Regions from separate parts of the Loktanella sp. M215 genome, predicted to be linked through region 2. Evidence: riboswitches for the same ligand, from Rfam matches in the RefSeq annotation. Region 2 holds a riboswitch; each other region holds the start of a gene.
What was found. Region 2 has a riboswitch for cobalamin ahead of GLR48_RS00130 (energy-coupling factor ABC transporter permease). Riboswitches for the same ligand answer to the same signal wherever they lie in the genome.

Region 1: it holds a riboswitch for cobalamin, as region 2 does, so the genes downstream of both, GLR48_RS07750 (TonB-dependent receptor plug domain-containing protein) here and GLR48_RS00130 (energy-coupling factor ABC transporter permease) in region 2, are expected to answer to the same signal.
Region 3: it holds a riboswitch for cobalamin, as region 2 does, so the genes downstream of both, GLR48_RS22455 (CbtB domain-containing protein) here and GLR48_RS00130 (energy-coupling factor ABC transporter permease) in region 2, are expected to answer to the same signal.

What each region holds. Positions count from the first base shown of each region.
Region 1 is NZ_WMEA01000001.1:1,579,681-1,586,008, forward strand. Features, by position in the region: gene GLR48_RS07740 (FecCD family ABC transporter permease) at 1-776, opposite strand, end outside; gene GLR48_RS07745 (ABC transporter substrate-binding protein) at 773-1,609, opposite strand; gene GLR48_RS07750 (TonB-dependent receptor plug domain-containing protein) at 1,596-3,455, opposite strand; cobalamin riboswitch at 3,581-3,787, opposite strand; gene GLR48_RS07755 (class I SAM-dependent methyltransferase) at 4,606-5,421, shown strand; gene GLR48_RS07760 (MFS transporter) at 5,906-6,328, shown strand, end outside.
Region 2 is NZ_WMEA01000001.1:20,272-26,599, reverse strand. Features, by position in the region: gene cobN (cobaltochelatase subunit CobN) at 1-701, opposite strand, end outside; gene GLR48_RS00145 (hypothetical protein) at 767-1,012, shown strand; gene GLR48_RS00140 (GNAT family N-acetyltransferase) at 1,018-1,470, opposite strand; gene cobW (cobalamin biosynthesis protein CobW) at 1,467-2,534, opposite strand; gene GLR48_RS00130 (energy-coupling factor ABC transporter permease) at 2,613-3,281, opposite strand; cobalamin riboswitch at 3,317-3,553, opposite strand; gene smc (chromosome segregation protein SMC) at 3,740-6,328, shown strand, end outside.
Region 3 is NZ_WMEA01000005.1:17,876-24,203, forward strand. Features, by position in the region: gene GLR48_RS22435 (hypothetical protein) at 1-333, opposite strand, end outside; gene GLR48_RS22440 (sialidase family protein) at 673-1,938, opposite strand; gene GLR48_RS22445 (heavy-metal-associated domain-containing protein) at 2,026-2,223, opposite strand; gene GLR48_RS22450 (hypothetical protein) at 2,386-2,709, shown strand; cobalamin riboswitch at 2,787-3,010, shown strand; gene GLR48_RS22455 (CbtB domain-containing protein) at 3,043-3,213, shown strand; gene GLR48_RS22460 (CbtA family protein) at 3,215-3,865, shown strand; gene GLR48_RS22465 (DUF1636 family protein) at 3,878-4,234, opposite strand; gene GLR48_RS22470 (DUF6692 family protein) at 4,475-5,335, shown strand; gene GLR48_RS22475 (glutaredoxin) at 5,367-6,128, shown strand; gene GLR48_RS22480 (DsbA family protein) at 6,190-6,328, shown strand, end outside.

The DNA.
Region 1 (6,328 bases), 1.6 Mb from region 2:
GGCACGACCAGCCCGACGAAGCCGATGGCGCCAGCGACAGCCGTCGAGGCACCGACGACCGCTGCCGTGCCGAAGATCAGCGTCAGGCGCATCCTGCGCAGTCCGATGCCCATCGCCTCTGCCGCGTCCTCGCCCAGCGTCAGGGCGTCCAAGCCGCGCGACAGGGTCGCCAGTGCGATGGCGCCCACCACGATCAGCGGCAGGGCGACCCAGACATGGGTCATTGACCGGTCGGCCAGCGACCCCATCATCCAGAACACGATCTCGTTCGCGGCAAAGGGATTGGGCGACAGGTTGAGCACCAGTGCCGTCAGGGCACCCGCCAATGCCGAAATGGCGATCCCGGCAAGGATCAGGCTCAGCGACGATCCCCGCGGCCCCGCCAGCAGCAGCACCGCACAGACCCCCACCACCGCGCCCGCCAGCGCCGCCAGCGGCAACCCCAGCGCCCATGTCGCGGCAAACCCCGTCTGGATCGCCAGCACGGCCCCCAAGGCCGCCGACCCCGACACGCCGATCAGGCCGGGGTCCGCCAGCGGATTGCGTAGATAGCCTTGCATCGCCGCCCCCGCCAGGCCCAGCGCGCCGCCGATCATCAGGCCCAGCAGGGCGCGTGGCAGGCGGATTTCGCGCATCACGAGGGTCATCGGGCCGTCGCCGCCAAGGATCAGCGCCCGCAGGCTGGGGACAGGTCCGATGTGGGCGGGACCGATCAGCAGGGCCGCGACGAAAAGCACGGCGACCAGCGTGGACAGGATCAGCGTCAGCCGCGTCATCGCCCGGTGTCCTGCAGGTCACGCCGCAGACCCGCCATCGTGTCGATGGCCCGCAGCACGAAGGGCGTGCCGCAGACCCAGTCGCGGTCCATCATCAGCGCACCGGGCTGCCCGGCCCGCAGGGCGGCGATCACCGGGTGATCCATGATCTCCTCTGACCGCGAAAAGCCCGCGTAGGGGACGCTGGTGATGACCGTGTCGGGGGCGGACATCGCCAGCACCTCCAGCGGCAGAAAGCCACCGTCGGCAAAGGCCGCCTCTGCCGCGACATTGTCCAGACCCGCGGTCGAGAGGATCTGCCCGGCAAGCGTCTGATCGCCCGAGGTGTAGCCATTGGCGGAGTAGAGCGCGGCTCGCGGGTTTGCGGTGGTGTCGGTCACGTAAGCCGCAAGCCGCGCCCGGTAATCCGCGACCAGCGTTGCCGCCTTGCCCTGCTGACCCAAAGCATCGCCCATCTGCGTCAGAAGCACGGCAATATCGTCCAGCGTATAGGCCGGTTCGAACATGACGACCGGAATGCCAAGACGGTCCAGCATCTGCACCGTGGCGCGCCGGGTAAAGGTCCCTGCGATCACGAGGTCGGGCTGCATCAGGTAGATTTCCTCTGCCAGACCGTAGTTCAGGGTGTAGCCCGCCGCGACCTCGGCCATGGCGGACCCGCGCGGATCGGCAGAGAGGGTCGAGACCGACAGAAGCTGACCCTCGCCCGCCACAAGCATCGCAAGCTGATCCGTGCACAGGTTCATCGACACGACACGCCGGGGCGCGTCGGCGTGGGCCGGGGCGGCGGCCAGCGCCGCCAGCCACAGGACAAGGGCCCTAGAACCGCGCATTGACGCCGACATAACCCGCGCGGCCGCGCGTCGCGTAACCCCAGACATCGACGGCCGGATCGTCGAACAGGTTGGTGACCCGCCCTGTCAGCGTGACACGCGCGGTCAGGTCATACTGCGCGGCCACGTCGACGGTGGTATAGGCCGGCAGCTTTGCCGTCTCATAGGCGCCAAAGAACTGCGCGTCATAGTTGCCAGAGACGTGCCTGACATCCGCCGACACCAGCCCGCGCCCGCCGAAGGTGTCCAGCGTCCCGCCCACCGTCAGCGTGTTGCGGGGGCGGCGCTGTTCCACGCTGCCGTCCGGGTTCGTGGCATCAAGGTAGGTATAGGCCATCCGCAGCGCGAGTGTATCCGTCGCCTGCAGGGTCCCCGTCAACTCGATCCCCTGCCGGTTGCTGTCGCCGGACTGGTTGACGAAGCTGAAGGTGCCCGCACCGGTGGCGACATCGGTGATCTCGTCGGTCAGCACTTCGTTGAAATAGGTCACGTCAAGCGTGCCGCGCCCGTCCAGCACCGGCAGCGTCACACCCACGTCGAAACTGGTGTTCCGCTCGGGCGTCAGGGCGGGGTTGCCGACATAGCCGAAGTCGGTGGCGTAAAGTTCGAAATAGGACGGGTTCACGATACCGACCCCGGCAGAGGCATGCAGCCGCGCGCCGCTTTGCCCGACGGGATAGGACAGGCCGACGTTCCAGGTCGCCGCATCCTCGAAGGTATCGTTGGCGTCAAAGCGTGCACCGGCCTGCACATCCAGCCCATTGTCGAAACTGCCACGGTATTCCAACGCCAGGGATGTCGCGGCGCGCGCATACAAAGGGTTCGACCGGCTGCTGTCGTTCTTGTGCTCTACCAGCACGTTCAGCAGGTGCCGCGTCTCGGCCACCGCAAGCCCGTCGAGGCCATAGCTCAGGCGGTATTTCAGCGCATCACGCTCTGTCCGGATCGGCGTGCCGCTTTCGTAAGCGGCCGTGTTGTCCGTGCGTTCATAGGACAGCCGGTGCGTCAGCCGCCGACCGAGGGTGTCGAGTTCCGCAAAGATCCCGCCGGTGGTTTCATCGCGGGTACTGAACAGCGTGGGATCGTCGACGATGGACCCGGCGGCGTCCAGGGCCGTGTAGTCCGCCGCATCGGTGTCATAATCCTGCTCTGACCGGCGCAGGGTGAACCCCAGCTTCAGCGCGTCCGTGGCCAGATAGTCGCCGGATAGAATGGCGGTGGTGCGGTCCATGCCGTCACGCTCTCCGCCGTCGCCGGACTGGTCGAAACCGTCGTCCTGCACGTGAGACAGCGCCAGCGACAGACCGCCGCGGTCCGTCCGGTGTGACAGAAAGGCGGTCGCTGTGTTGGCCGCACCCACCTCCAGCGATCCGCTGAGCGTGGTGCCGACCTGCCCCTTACGGGTGATGATGTTGATCACCCCGGCCGAGGCATCGGACCCGTAATAGACCGACTGCGGGCCGCGCAGCACCTCGATCTTCTCGATGTTCGCGGTCTCCAGCCCGCTGAGGATGTATTCCCCGTCGCCGCCCGCCGCGGCGATCCCGTCGATCAGGATCAGGGTATGGCTCGCCTCGCCACCACGGATGCGGACCTGCGTGTAGGTCGGGCCGGACCCGGTGACCGAAACGCCGGGCAAGGCGCGCAGCGCGTCCTGCACCGTGGCGATGCCCCGCGCCGCGATGTCGTCGGCCGTCACGACGCTGGCGGCACGCCCCAGCGCGCCCGCCGCGATGGGGGACAGACCGCCGGTGACGATGATCTCGTCAAGTGCAAAGGCATCCTGTGCCGTCGCGGATGTAAAAGGTGTCAGGGCCACGGAAGCCAGAAGTACGGAACGGAGCATGGGCATATCCCTCGGGTCGTCCCCGGTGGGGACGCATTTTCGATATGTCAGAGAGGGGGTATCCCCCGCAGACGGTGAAGACACCACAAGCGGACGCTCCGCAGCCCTGACGCCCCACGCGCCCGGACAGGGTGAACACCTCGGCAGGTCTCCTGACTCGCGGGTCAATGCTGGGCCGGTCCTTCCCATCACGCGGCGCGTGACAGTGGCATTGTCCGGCTTCGCTCTCCGCCTACAGTTGCGGGGGCAGTCGTGGATTAGGCCAATGGGCCGCACCACGTTCCCTTTTCACCGGACGGCAGACCGCCCGGACCGAAGTAGCCATGGTCTAACGCGTGGCATTGTTTTTGGAAAGGGGCGGCCTGCCCGCCTTCGCATCCGGCATCGCAGGCGACCATGGTCCGTCGGTTGGGGCAAGACTGCCCGGTCCGGGATCTGGCCCGCACCGCGTGCGTGGCTGAAGCCACGAAACGCGGTCACACGCTGGTACGGGACGGGCCATGAATGACACCGGTGCCCCACCGATCGCGCGGCATGACAACGACAGCAGGGATGCGGCGCGGCCGGACGTCCCCTTGATGATCACTCATCAGGCTCACCCTGATCTCTTCTACTTTCGTCGTCTCTGATACTCATATCTATTGCCTGGATATCCTCCGCCCTCGCGAGATGAACGTCCCACGAGAGGGGTCGGGTAACAGGGGTGGTCTGAAAAGCCCTCAGCCCAGGCCGAGCCACGTCCTGTCGCTTCTGAAGACGCGAGCCTGACGGTGCACGGTGGGGCACCCCCGCACGGGTGCACTTCCCGGGGCATTCATGGCCCTAGGGAGGCCCTGAGATCCAATCGACTAAGGATCTGAGGTCGCTGGCCGGGAAGGTGGAATTTCATGCTAGGTGACTGATTATTTAGATATTTATCAAGCAGAAGTAGATGGCGCCAAGCGTGCGGAGAGGGAAAGTCCCATGTGTCTTGGTCTGCAAATCAACCGAACTGGACGCCAGAAAGTCGTCTCCTCGGCTGGACACGAGAATGTCGAAATCAAGAGATTGGGTTGTTTGACAGGGGGCTCGACTGCTGCGTGATGATTGATATTTTCGGTCGAGGCTGCCAAGGTTGCACAGAGCGCTGATACATCAGAAAGGGCTGCGTATGGATTGGAACGCGATGGCGGCACCATGGTTGCGCGTTGAGGCCGAGACCGATGCCGCTCATGCCCCGGTTCGCAAAGCCCTCATGGCGAAGGCCGCGTTGCGCGTGGGTCAATCGGTTCTCGATATCGGACCCGGAGCCGGGGTCTCGCTTCTTGATGCCGCCGATGCAGTGGGCCCGACAGGTCATGTCACCGGTATTGAAATTGCGCCGCCGTTTGCAGCGCGCGCCAAGTCGCGCGTTCCGGCCAATGTTGAAGTTTGCATTGGCAATGCCGCGGATTACCCTTTCGATTCAAGCGGTTTCGATGCCGCAATATCGCTTTTTGGCGTGATGTTCTTTGCCGATCCAGTTGCGGCCTTCGAGCATATCCGCAGCGTATGCAAACCCGGAGCGGCGCTCACCTTTGCCTGCTGGGGGCCACCGGAGGACAATCCATGGTTTGGCATGCCAAGTCGCGTTGCCGCTGAGGTCTTCGGCCCTGGCCCGGCCTTTGATCCTGATGCGCCCGGACCGATGGCCTTGGGCAACAAAGATAAGATCAACCGCATTCTTTCTGCCGCAGGCTGGGTTGTGGACATCGACACCAAGGCGCTGCACCTTACCCCAAATGGCAGTCCGGACGACGTGGGTGCTCTGCAAATGACGATTGGCGCTGCTGCGATGCGCATGCGGATCGCCAAAGAGGCAGGAACTCTGGATGAAAGCCATCGTGACGCGGTGCGCACCGGACTGATCGCAGGATTTTCCGAAATGGTTGAGGGGGGTGATGTCCGGGTGCCTGCAGTGGTTCATGTCGTCCGGGCCGTGGCCTGAAATCATCGGGCTTGGCAAAGCGGGCGCATGAGTTTTGCCGTGTGGACCTGCCGCCAAACTGCGAATTGATCCCGCGCGCCCCAGTGCGATGTCATGACCTGCGCCGCGCCAGTTCGAGCCTTGGCCGTTCAAGTGCAAGGCGACTGGTGGCCTTGAAAAAACAGCTCCACGACCTCGGCTGCATCGCAAACCGGGGCTTTGACCTGTGCGCCGCTTCTGCCCCACAGCCCGGACATCATCACAGGTGCGATCAGGGAGAGCAGCTTTTGTAGCGGCCCCCCGGACCGATGGCGCTTCAGTTCTGGTGTACGGACATGATGCGGGCCGCGCTTTGCAGGGGCGGCAAGAGCGCCGATGTCGCGTCGCGCCGTTCTGCAAACATCCCCATGTGACCAATATCCTGCCGTGCAGCGAATCGCAGCTTTCGATAAAGCCGCCTGCGACGTATGTCTGGCGGGCCATTCTCACCGTCGAGGCAGACGTCATGCTTTCCGTCCTTGCAGACCGCACCTATCGACATCTGTTCGTGGCACAAATCGTGGCCCTGCTGGGCACAGGCATGGCAACCGTCGCGCTGGGGCTGCTGGCCTATGATCTGGCAGGTGACCGCGCGGCGCTCGTTCTGGGCACGGTGTTCACGATCAAGATGATCGCCTACGTCGGTATTGCGCCCATTGCGGGGGCCTTCGCAAACCGCTGGCCCAGACGCGCCATGCTGGTCAGCCTTGATCTGGTCCGCGCGGTGGTGGCGCTGTGCCTGCCGTTCGTGACCGAGATCTGGCAGGTCTATATCCTGATCTTCCTGCTGCAATCCGCCTCGGCCGCATTCACGCCGACGTTTCAGGCCACGATCCCCGACATCTTGCCGGAAGAGGACCGCTACACCCGGGCCTTGTCCCTGTCGCGG
Region 2 (6,328 bases):
GGCAGCGGGTTCAGGCCCGACCGCGACAGGGACCGCACGAGGCGGTTGATGGGGGCAAGCCCGCCGCCCTGCACCAGCGCGCGGTAGAAGACGATGGGCACGATGGGCGCGTCCTGGGTCCATGTCGCCTGCGCCGTGGCGAGGTCCGCGAGCCCCGTGCCGGGCCAGTAGACGCCCGCCCGCAGCAGGGGACTGGCGCCTGCGGGGCGGTCGGTGTCGTCCACGATGGCGCGCGCGCAAGCAAGGAAGCGGACGGTGTTCGGCGGCCCGCCTTCGACCAGATAGGACCAGAGCGCGTCGTAGTCCGCGTCCGTCACCGTGGACAGCCCGCGCAGGTCCGGGTCGTCGCGGTCGTCGCCGGGCAGGAAGGCCACCGGCACGCCCGCAGCGCGCAGACGGGCGGCGTATTGCGTGACGCCATACGTCCAGTAACCCACGCCGCCCAGCACGCGGGCGATGACCAGACGGGATTTTTCGGCGCAGGCGTCGAGGTGCATGTCCACCGACACCGGGTGTTGCAGATGCATCAGGTTCAGCAGCCGCAGGGAGGGGGCATCGTCCATCGCCGCCCGCGCCTCTGACAATGCTGCAAGTTCCGTGTCGGCGGCGCTGATGAAGACGACGTCGGCGGGCGTCTGGCCCGGATCGACCGGGTCTGACCCGTCGGACATCGTCACGGCGCTAGCGGCGAGCAGGTGCATCAGGCTTGACCTTTCCTGTGATTGGCCCACATGGGGGTGTCACACCACGCGAGGGGATCGCACCCATGGACTACGGCAAATCGGGAGTACCGCAGATGGCGAAAAAAGGCCCGAAGCATAACGAACACAACCAGTACGGCAGCGACAAGACGCCCTTCGGCTCTCGTCCTTCCAAAGAAGAGCTGTTGGCGCGCATGAAGAAGAGCCAGGGCAAGACCGATCTGGACAAGCCCAGCGACCCGGCCGACGACTTTGCCACCGACGAGGCGAAGGGCAAGGCGATCCGCGGCAAGGAAGACCTGCCCGACTGAGGCGGTCACAACCGCTTTTCCATGAAGACCGAATGGGGCCCCTCGACGTAATCGCCGAAGGGGCCGCAGTCCGTGAAGCCGTGCCGCCGGTAAAGCCGGTGTGCGGGATAAAGGTCGTCGCCGGTTTCCAGCCGCATCAGCGGCAGGTTCTGGGCACGGGCCTCGTCCTCCAGCGTCTGCATCAGGGCCGCACCGGTGCCGGTGCCGCGGGCGTCTGGGTGGACGAACATCGACTTGACCTCGCCGTAGGTGCCCTTGTTGGATAGGGCGGCGCAGCCCATTGCCGCACCGTCACGCGCTGCGATGAAGAAGCGGACGTGAGGTTCCGCCAGCTGGTCCGGGTTCAGGGCAAAGCTGAACTCTGGCGGGTAAAGCGACAGCAGATAGGCGTGGCTGGCGTTCAGCAGCGCCAGACCTTCTGCCGACCGTGGATCGGCCAGTGCCACGGTGATCGTCATGCCTGCAGGGCGGCCGTGATGGCCGCGCGGTCGAGGCCCGCTTCTCCGATCACCACGAGGCGCGCGCCGCGCGGGGTCTGGCCCAGCGGCTGATCGAAGTAGTGATCGACGCGCGGACCGACCGCCTGCACCGTCAGGCGCATCGGCTTGCCCGCGACAGAGGCGAAACCCTTCAGCCGCAGGATATCGTGGGTGCGGATGACGTCCGCCAGTTGCGTGGCAAAGGCTGCGGGATCGGTGATCTCGTCGCGCTGCACGACGAAGGATTCGAATTCGTCGTGGCCGTGGTCATGGTGGTCGTCGTCGTGGTGGTCGTCATCCTCATCGTCGTGATGGTGGTGATGATGGACCTCGTGGCGGGCCTCCAGATCGGCTTCGGCGCCGATGCCTTGCCCCAGCAGCACGTCGACGGGCAGTGCGCCCATGGCGGTGCGCACGACCTGCACGCCGGGGCGTGCCTCTGATTTCAGGCGGTCTGACAGGTCAGAGGCCGCCTTGGGGTCCATCAGGTCGGTCTTGTTGATGACGATCATGTCGGCGCAGGCGATCTGATCCTCGAAGAGTTCCGACAGGGGCGTTTCGTGGTCGAGGCCATCGTCGGCGGCGCGCTGGGCGTCCACGGCGGCGACGTCATGGGCGAACCGCCCTTCGGTCACGGCCACGCCGTCCACCACGGTCACGACGCTGTCGACGGTGACGCGGGTGGCAAGACCCGGCCAGTTGAAGGCGCGCACCAGCGGCTGCGGCAGGGCGAGGCCTGAGGTCTCGATCACGATGTGGTCGGGGGGCGGCGTGCGGGCCAGCAGCGCCTCCATCGTGGGGATGAAATCGTCGGCCACGGTGCAGCAGATGCAGCCGTTGGACAGTTCCACGATGTCGTCAGCGGCGCAGACGTCGCTGTCGCAGCCTTTCAGGATGTCACCGTCGACGCCGAGGTCGCCGAATTCGTTGATAATAAGCGCGATGCGCTTGCCTTTGGCATTCTGCAGCATGTGGCGGATCAGGGTGGTCTTGCCGGCGCCGAGGAAGCCGGTGACGACGGTGGCGGGAATTTTGGCGGCCATTGGAAAACTCGTTCTGTCAAAGGGATGCGGGCCGAAACCTTTCGGCTTCGGCCCGTCTTGTGTCATGCCGTCAGGCGATCAGCCGTAGACGCGGGCGTCCAGCAGGGGCGAGCCTTTGGCGGACAGGCGCTTGGCCACGGCCAGCACGGCCAGATCGACCAGCGGTTCCAGCAGGACGACGGTCATGTAGGCGGCCCCGAAGGTGCCCAGCGATGCCAGCGTGGCGACGCTGGCGCCCTGACCCCAGACCACCCAGAAGGCGACCCAGGCGACGACGCCGGCCTGATAGGTCACCGACAGTTTCAGCGCCTGCGCGTAGGTCAGGTCGACGTAGGCCGTGCCGCGGGCGACGACCATTTTTGTCACGCCATGCAGCGCCAGGAGCGGGACCAGCAGCGTGGTCACGTTCATGCCGTATTGCGGCAGATCGAAGGGCGACATCAGCAGCCCCTGCAGCAGCAGCCCCAGCGCCAGTCCCACGGCAGCCGGCGCGGTGCCCAGCATCAGCAGCAGGGTGGACCCGAGGATCAGGTGAACCTCCGACGGGCCGACGGCCAGATGCGGCAGCAGTTCGAAGAACACGAAGGTCGCGGCGGTCGCCATGGCCGACCGCGCGATCAGCGAGGCCGCGCCGCGCTGCACGAGGTTGTCCCAGACCAGCTTGGCCGAGACGGTGGCGGCACCGGCAGCGGTCACGCTGCCAAGGGCCAGTTTTGCGCCGGTGACGACGCCAGGTTCGATATGCATTTCAGTCTCCTGTACCCCGTCACACCCGACGGGCCTTGGTTTCATCATGCAGGGCCGGTCTCCTGGCTTGCGGCTCGTGCACGCGACGTCGCCTTCCCGGTTGCCCAATTACTTGGTGTCCCAGTGGCTTCTTGACGTCACGCTCACCGCTTACAGTCGCGGGGGCGGCTGTGGCATGGGGCCTTCCGGTCGGAATCGGCCCGTTCCACATTCCCAGTTTCATCCCCGGCGCTTTGCGCCTTGTGTGGGGAACCTTGCATCACCTTTCTGCGCCCCGGGGCCAGCCCGCGTCAAGCCTGCTGTGCGGCAAATCCCGCTGGGGACCGGCCCACCAGAGGGGTCAACATCTTGTGGATAACCGCCGAAAGCGGCGCAGATGCGGTAGGGCGCCGTTGACTTGGGTCTGCCCCCTCCGGCATCCTTGGCCTTCAAGGGAATCACCGGATCATTCAGCTTTCATGCGTTTCACCCGACTGCGCCTCAATGGTTTCAAAAGCTTCGTCGATCCCACGGACCTCGTGATCGCCGACGGGCTGACCGGCGTCGTGGGTCCCAACGGCTGCGGCAAGTCCAACCTGCTGGAGGCGCTGCGCTGGGTCATGGGCGAAAACCGCCCCACCGCGATGCGCGGCGGCGGGATGGAGGACGTGATCTTCGCCGGCACCGCGACCCGCCCCGCCCGCAACTTTGCCGAAGTCGCGCTGATCATCGACAATGGCGAACGGCTGGCACCCGCCGCCTTCAACGACAGTGACAGCCTCGATATCACGCGCCGCATCACCCGCGACGCAGGCAGCGCCTACAAGGTCGGCACCAAGGACGTGCGCGCGCGCGACGTGCAGATGCTCTTCGCCGATGCCTCCACCGGGGCCCATTCGCCCGCATTGGTGCGGCAAGGCCAGATCAGCGAGCTTATCAACGCCAAACCCACGAACCGCCGCCGGATTCTGGAAGAGGCCGCCGGGATCAGCGGCCTCTACCAGCGCCGCCACGAGGCGGAGTTGAAACTGCGCGGCGCCGAACAGAACCTTGCCCGCGTCGACGATGTGGTGGGGCAACTCGCGGCGCAACTGGGCACGCTCGCCCGGCAGGCCCGTCAGGCCGCCCGCTACCGCGAGATCGGCAATGCGTTGCGCCATGCGGAGGGGCTGCTGCTGTATCGTCGCTGGTTCGACGCCGACGCGGCGCTGACATTGGCAGAGGCCGAGGTGCGCACCCGCACCCTCGCCGCCGTGCAGGCCGAGCGTGCGGCGCAAGAGGCCAATGCGCGGCGCGGCGCCGCTGACGAGGCGCTGCCGCCCCTGCGTGAGGAGGATGCAATTGCGGCCGCCGTGGTGCAGCGCCTGATGGTGCAGCGCGACCAGCTGGCCGACCGCGAGGCGCAGGCCGCCGCCGCCATCGCCACCCTGACCCGGCGCATCGAACAGCTGACCCGCGACATCGCCCGCGAAACCAGCCTGAACGCCGATGCCGAAGAAACGATCGCCCGCCTGACCCTTGAAGCGGAAGAGATCGCCGCGGCCAGCATCGGTCATGCCGAGGCCCTTGACGCCGCACAGGACGCCAGCGCTGAGGCTGCCGAGGTGCTGGCGCAGCGCGAACAGGATCTGGACCAGCTGACCGAGGATGTGGCCCGCCTGTCCGCCCGCCACCAGTCCGCGCAGCGCCTGCTGGACGACAGCCACAAGACCGTCACCCGCGCCGAGGCCGAAGCCGACCGCGCCCGCAGTGCGATGGCCACCGCCAGGGCTGCGCGTGATGCGGCCGACGCAGCCTTTGCTGCCGCGTCCGAGGCCGAAGAGATCGCCACCGCCACCGCCCAGAACGCCGAAGAGACCCTGCTGGAGACCGAAGCCGCCCGCGCCGCGACCCAAAGCCGCGAAAGCGACGCCCGCGCCCTGCGATCCGCCGCCGAGGGCGAGGCGAACGCCCTGCGGGCCGAGGTCGCGGCGCTGTCGCGCCTTGTGGACCGGGACGCGGGCGAGGGCGGTCAGGTGCTCGATCTGCTGCGTGTCGCGCGGGGGTATGAGGCCGCTTTGGGTGCGGCTCTGGCCGACGACCTCAAGGCGCCTGCCGTCAGCGCCGCCGATCCCTCTGGCTGGGTGACGCTGCCCGGCTACGACGCACCGCAAGCCCTGCCGGCCGGGGTGCAGCCCCTGTCCGACGTGGTCGAGGCGCCTGCCGTTCTGGCGCGGCGGATCACGCAGGTCGGGCTAGTGGATGCGGCCGATGGTGCACGGTTGCAGGGTGATCTGCTGCCGGGCCAGCGCCTTGTGTCGCAGGCGGGCGATCTGTGGCGCTGGGACGGGTTCCGCGCGGGGGCCGAGGATGCCCCTTCTGCCGCCGCCCTGCGCCTGCAACAGTTGAACCGCCTTGCCGATCTGCGTGCCGATCTGGCACAGGCAGAGGCCGCCGCATCAGAGGCTATCGCCGCCCACGAGACGCTGACCGCCCGCCTGTCGGCCCTGACGGAGGCGGACCAGACCGCGCGCCACGCCCGCCGCGACGCCGATGCCCGCGTGGCCGAGGCGCACCGCGCCGCCAGCCGCGCCGAGGCGGAACGCAACCTTGCGGACGGACGCGTCGAATCGCTGGAACTGGCCGTCGCGCGACACGCTGAAGAAGCCGCAAGCGCCCGCGCGCAGCTGTCACAGGCGCAGGCGGCGCAGGCGGACCTGCCCGACCTCGAAGCTGCCCGCGCCGGTGCCAGTGACATCCGCATGACGGTCGAGGCGGCGCGGATGACCATGCTCGCCCGCCGCGCCGGGGCCGACGATCTGCGCCGCACCGGAGAGGCGCGCCAGAAACGCAGTCAGGAGATTGCCAAGGATCTGGCCGGCTGGCGCAACCGGCTGGAGACGGCGACCCAGCGCAGCACCGAACTGCTGGCCCGCAAGGCGGCGTCCGAGGACGAACTGGCCGAAGCCTCTGCCGTGCCCGACCAGCTGGCCGAGACGCGCGCGGCGTTGGCCGACAGCATCGCCACCGCCGAGGACCGTCGCGCCGCCGCCATGGAGGCGCTGTCAGTCGCAGAGACCGCCTTGCGC
Region 3 (6,328 bases), on a different contig from region 2:
CACCATTGCGAGATAGAACGGATCAATCGAGCTCAAACGTCCCGTCGGGCCATCGATGCGTGATGGAACGCCCAGAATCGTTGCGCATGCCTGAACGCAGCAATTGCCGTCTTCGCTACCGTGCATATCGGAGCTATGATTGGCGGGGCAGGCCGCACGGGCTTCGTGTACTTCATGCTCGGCGATCTCGTCAGATGACATCGTCGTTTCATGCTCGTGCTGCTGCTGCTGCGCCGACAACGGCCCCGCCAACGCGCCGAACGCCAGGACCGCGGCCACGGCAATCACCATGGCACAGCGCAGGAGTTTCAGAAGGGCGGCGAGAGTTGTCATGAATGCCTATTTAAATTTGGATCAGGCACCCGTCAATTGCTACTTCGGTATTTGGCGTCGCACTGCAGCATTTTGCCGATGGTGTGATGTATCGCAACACCTACGCCAGCGGGTCTCTCCGGCCAAAATCCCGCAACATTCTTTAATTGTTCACGTTTTCGTAAAGGCCGGGGAGATCGTCCGACAAGCGAACGACGCTTGCCTTGTTTGTTCAGGGCAAGATCAAACCGACTGTCGGTGTCGCAGGCCACGGCCACACGTGCGGTCGCGCCCCCTGCAGGCCGGGCATGAAAGGCCGCACGTTTCCAAAAGCGACTGCCTCAATCTCATCGGGTCAGGTCATTCAGAAAGATCGACCGTTCCGCGCGCGACATGGATGGCGGTCCCATCATCCGGGCGACCCTCTGCGTCAACTGATGGTTCGGTCCAGGCGATGTAAACGTCGTCGCCCGCCAGCGTCATGCGGGGAAAGCCCATCGCGTTTCCCGTGCGATTGACCGCGATGGCGACCGGGTCTCCGCATCCGTCCGCCGCGGTCGCCCGGCAGGTCAGGAGCACTTCTCCGGCTGCCGTCCATTCGACCCAGCTGACGAGGGCCGATCCGTCCACGAGTTGCAGCAGGTCGACCCGGCCCGCGGGTCCGCCCAGATCGATCTGTCGTGCGGGCCCAAAGCTGGCCCCCCGATCGTCCGAGAAGGCCATCTTGACCGCTGGCACGCCGCCGGCGCCGGTGAACCATACAAGGGCTGCATGATCGCCACGGGCTGCGATGGCGGGGCCGTTCACCGGGCATCCGTCGATTTCCCAGCCATCGCCGCTGACCGGCTGGGGATCTGTCCATGTCCCCTCCACGCGCCGCACCACCGAAATGTCCCTGACCTCGTCTGCGGTCCGATCACGGTAGGCCAGCAGGACGGTCCCATCATCGGTCACGACCGCACTCGTCTGACAACAGGTGCAGGTCCGGTCGTCCAGAAGCAGATCGTCCGACAGGGTTCGGTCGCCAGTGACAGTCGTCGCCCGCAGTTGCATGGCGCCGGCGTCTGCGTCATCGCTGCCGAACGTATCGCCGGTCTCGTAAGACCGTCCATCGAGCCACATCGCCAGAAGACCGTCCTTTGCATCGGGCAGCAGCGTGACGAAACCGTGTTGGCGGCTCAGGCCATCCCGGTGCGGCACGATGGGCGTGTCCCACGTTTTGCCACCGTCACCCGAGATCGCAATGTTGATGTCGTAATCATAGTACGAGTCCCCGTTCATCCGGAGCCAGCTGACGGCGATCCGGCCATCTGGCAGGCCTACGGCAGAGGAAAAGTCCGCATAGCTGATGAAGAGGTCATCACCTTCAGCGACGGTGACGGGGTCTGACCAGGTTACACCGTCGTAGATCGCGGTCTCGACCTTGGCGAAGGTGTCACCGGACACTTCGGTCCAGGACATCAGAACGCGACCGTCGGCCAGCGTCACAAGCGACGGCTCCTCGACGACGCCGGTGCTGGGCACGTCGATTTCGGCCAGCGTGGAAAAGACCTGCGCGGCACCCGAACTGCCGGTCAGGCCGAACGTAAGGCCTGCGATAAGAGAAAACAGAGAACCGCGTGTCATATCAAAAACCTTTTACACAGAAAACACGATCGCGCCGGTGCCCGGCGCAGTCGTCGAAATGAGACAGTCTTGGGCGTGACGCTTGGGTCAGACCGTTACCGCCGGATAGCCGGCGTCTTTCAGGGCTGCACGCAGCAGTGCGTCGTCGCGCCCGCTGTCGATGGCGACCGTGCGGGCCGGCATGTCAAACGACAGGGTCGCGGCGGGGTCGAGAGCCAGCACTGTTTTTTCGACGGTCGCCTTGCAGTGGCCGCAACTCATGGCAGGAATGGAATAGGTGGTCATAACAGTCTCCTATGCTGTGGTAAATATGTGGGGCCTTCCCCCGCTGGAAGGTCAAATGCAATTCTGTAGGTATGGACTGTCGACCTTCCCCCGGACTGGAAACCTTATCCCCGGACTGCAACCCTTATGTAAGGCGCTGAACCAAAGCGTGAGGTACCTTCCATGTCCGATATGTCCCCGATCACATTGTCCGTTACTGGCACGTCTTGTGCGTCCTGCTTGGGGCGGGTTCAGCGCGCTCTTGTGGCGGATCCGGGCGTCACGTTGGCGGTGCACAGCGCCACGGCGGCCGCGGTCAATCTGGCGACGGAAGCGGTGCATGTCATGTCCGTCAATCGTGCGATGATGCGCAGTATCCGCCCGATCCTGTTCTGGGCCTCTGGCTACAATGTGGCGCTGATCCCGGTGGCGGCACCCGTCATCGCCCCGCCAGCCGCACCGCAATCCCGGCCCATCCTGCAAAGCCTGGGAAAGGCGACGAGATAGCCCGGGCGAAGCGCCCTGCCCTGGCCTGTGACGGGCGCGGTGCCGCGTAACGGATATTGCATTTTCGGTTCAGGCCCGGTCTAGTGATCCTGCTTGGTGTTCCATACGCACAAAGTGCAGGAACCGAACAGGGAATCTGGTCAGGATCGATCCGGTATGGAGATCCGATGCCAGAGCCGCCCCCGCGACTGTAAGCGGTGAGCGACTGCCGAATTGTCCACTCACATCCCATGATGTGGGGAAGGCCGGCAGATCGTCACGACCCGCGAGCCAGGAGACCTGCCAGGCACAGTGCAGACCGACCGTCGGGTGTGACGGCAAGGAGAATGACCTATGACGACCCTCGTTCAATCGCAGGTGCGCGATGCAGGCGGCACACGCGCAATCATCATGGCCCTGGCGTTCGGCCTGGCTTTGATCGCGTCCGTTGGCTTTGCCTCGGCCGGTGCCATTCACGACGCTGCGCACGATGTGCGCCACGCGACCGGCTTTCCCTGCCACTGACATGTTGCGTCCCATTCTGACGACCGCGCTGCTGGCCGGCGCGGCCGCCGGTGTGGCAGCCGGCGTGCTTCACCTTGTCTTCGTTCAGGACATTCTTCTCTCGGCCGAAGTATTCGAGACTAGATCCGAACAAGCCCCCGCCGCACTTCTGACGATGCGCAATGCGCTGACGATCATGGTCATGGTTGTGCTCTACTGCGGCTATGGCGTGATCCTCGTCGCACTGATGGCGTTTCGCGGACAGGCAGGCGACCGGATCGATGCGCGGTCCGGCCTCCTGTGGGGGATCGCCGGTTTTGCCGTCGTCATGCTCGCTCCGGCGTTTTCGCTGCCTGCACAACTACCGGGGGCGACCGAGACTGAGCTTGCCATGCGTCAGATCTGGTGGGTGATATTCGTGCTGTCAGCCGCGGGGGGTGCTTGGATCCTGGCGTACGGCAAGACGCCTGGCCAATGGGCCGTTGCGGCCCTGCTGCTGGTGGCTCCTCATCTGGTCGGTCCGCGCTTGCCGGATGTCCTGACGGGCAGCGCACCAATGGAACTGGCAGCACTCTTCACCGCGCGATCACTTGGCGTCGGATTGCTGACCTGGATCGTCCTGGGAATGGTCGCGGGTGCCGTCTGGCGACGCGAACAAGCTGAACCGGCCTGAACGACCGAGCGGTTAGACTTTCTGCGCAGGCATGACGGGGATGCGGGCCCGCAGGCAGGACCGCAGTCTGCCACACGGCCGCGCGTCCTCGATCCACCCGTCCGGAGCCTCCAGATAGGTGCGGCACGTCGCGATCAGATCGTCGATATCCGTATCGAAGGACACACCCGAGAACAGGTATGTGGCGCGACCCTGACCTTGGAGTGCCACAGACGACGGGGTCTGACACGCGCCGAGGCAGGCGGCCGTCGACACGCTCACGGTGTCGTTCAAACCTGCAGCACCGATGGCCGCCATCAGCCGCAGCCTGGACACCGTTACAGATGCCGCCGGTGCGCAGGTGTTGCAGATGCAGATGTTCACCGTCACGGCATTCCCTTTTAATACTGCCCGGATGGATTGAGGATGGCCATGGCATCACCGGATTTCAGGTGCCCACGGTTCGCTGAACTCACTTTCATCCCGACCTGATGCCTTTCAGCAAAGGTGACGGTTTGCCCCGGTCCGCCTCGCATCACGGGGCGCTGTATAAAAATACTGATTTTATGGGAACATTCCAGCGCCGGAACTTGGTTGCGTCTGCAAAGCCGTACTCAAGAAGGATACCCCATGCATTATGTCCGCTTCTTCGCGATGATCGCCACCTCCACTGTGGTCATGTTCGGATTGATGTATCTGAACTCGTATTCCCTTGAGCATATTTATTTCTCGCAGACCCGCATGTGGATGGCGCTCTATATGGGTGCGATCATGGCGATTATCATGCTGGCGTTCATGCTGGGCATGTACAAGAACCGTACAGTTAATATGGCGATCTTCGGCGGGTCCGCAGTGGTGTTCGCGCTGGCGCTCTGGCTGGTGCGGTCACAAGAGACGGTCGGCGACGTCGCGTGGATGAAGGCAATGATCCCGCACCACTCCATCGCAATCCTGACGTCGTCGCGCGCCAACATCTCGGATCCCCGCGTGCGCAAGCTGGCCGACGAGATCATCGAGGCGCAGGACCGCGAGATCGCGGAAATGCGTTGGATGATCGCCGATATCGAAGCCAATGGCGAACAAACGACGTATCCGTTGGGCGAAGCCGATGCCCCGGCCGAAGTGGCTTCGCTGACCGAGGCGTTGTCGTCCGCCGTCATCGCCTCTGTCGATCTCGCACCGCTGAGCGATGATGAGATCACCCGCGCCCTGCCCGCCGGAGCGGTTTGCAATTTCCGCCGTGGCGTCGATGCGGACCCGGTGTTCGCCGTTGCCGCCGACGGCGCATCGGTGACGAAGGTGTCCGGCCAGTTGGTCATGCTGACCGGTGACGGCACACCCGACAATGCTGGCGTTGCGGCCCAGACGGAGGGACTGCGGGTGACAGTTACGCCCCATGCCGCTGAGGATGAAGCCACCCTGCTGTTCGATCTGACCACCGGGCAACCTTTGACCGTCGGGTACGATGGTTACTGGGCCTGTGCGTCCTGAACGGCATCACGTAAGATAAGGAAACTGCCCCATGCCCAAAGACAACAGTGCGGACGCCAGAACGGCCGTCCTTTACCGGATGGTCATGCCAGAACACACCTGCCCCTACGGCCTGAAATCCAAGGACCTGCTGGAACGGCAGGGTTATACAGTCGAAGATCATCACCTGAAAACCAAGGAAGAGACCGAGGCCTTCAAGTCGGAGCACGACGTCAAGACGACGCCGCAGACCTTCATCGACGGTCAGCGGATCGGAGGCCATGACGATCTGCAGGTGTATTTTGGCAAGGCCGACCCGGATGACGACGGACTGTCTTATACCCCCGTCATCGCGCTGTTCTCGGTCGCGGCGCTGACGGCAGTGGCTTTCACGTGGTATGCGTTTCAGACGCTGCTGACCTGGCAGACTTTGGGATGGTTCGTGTCACTGTCGATGATCCTGCTGGGCCTGCAAAAGCTGAAGGACATCGAGAGTTTCTCGACAATGTTCCTGAACTACGACCTGCTGGCCAAGCGCTGGGTGCGGTACGGATACATTTACCCCTTCATCGAGACCGGGGCTGGCATCCTGATGACGGCGATGGTCGCAACATGGTTGTCGGCCCCGCTGGCGCTGCTGATCGGTACAATCGGCGCGGTGAGCGTCTTCAAAGCGGTCTACATCGATAAGCGCGAACTGAAATGCGCCTGTGTCGGCGGAGACAGCAACGTACCGCTGGGCTTCGTGTCGCTGACCGAAAACCTCGGCATGGTGGCGATGTCGGTCGTCATGCTGGTCCTGCTGTTTGCATGAGCATGCCCCAGTCGAGAGCGTTAAAAAACGACGAGGCGGCAGCGCTGGGACGACGTCAATCATGAGTGTCTGGAAACGACGCGCTCTGTTGGCGGGTGGCGCACTGGCTGTTGGCGCTTGGGTGAAAGGGGCACCGCACCTACTGTCTTTGCGGACGCCGTCTCTCGACTTTAGAAACCTTGACGACTTGCCGCCCTTCC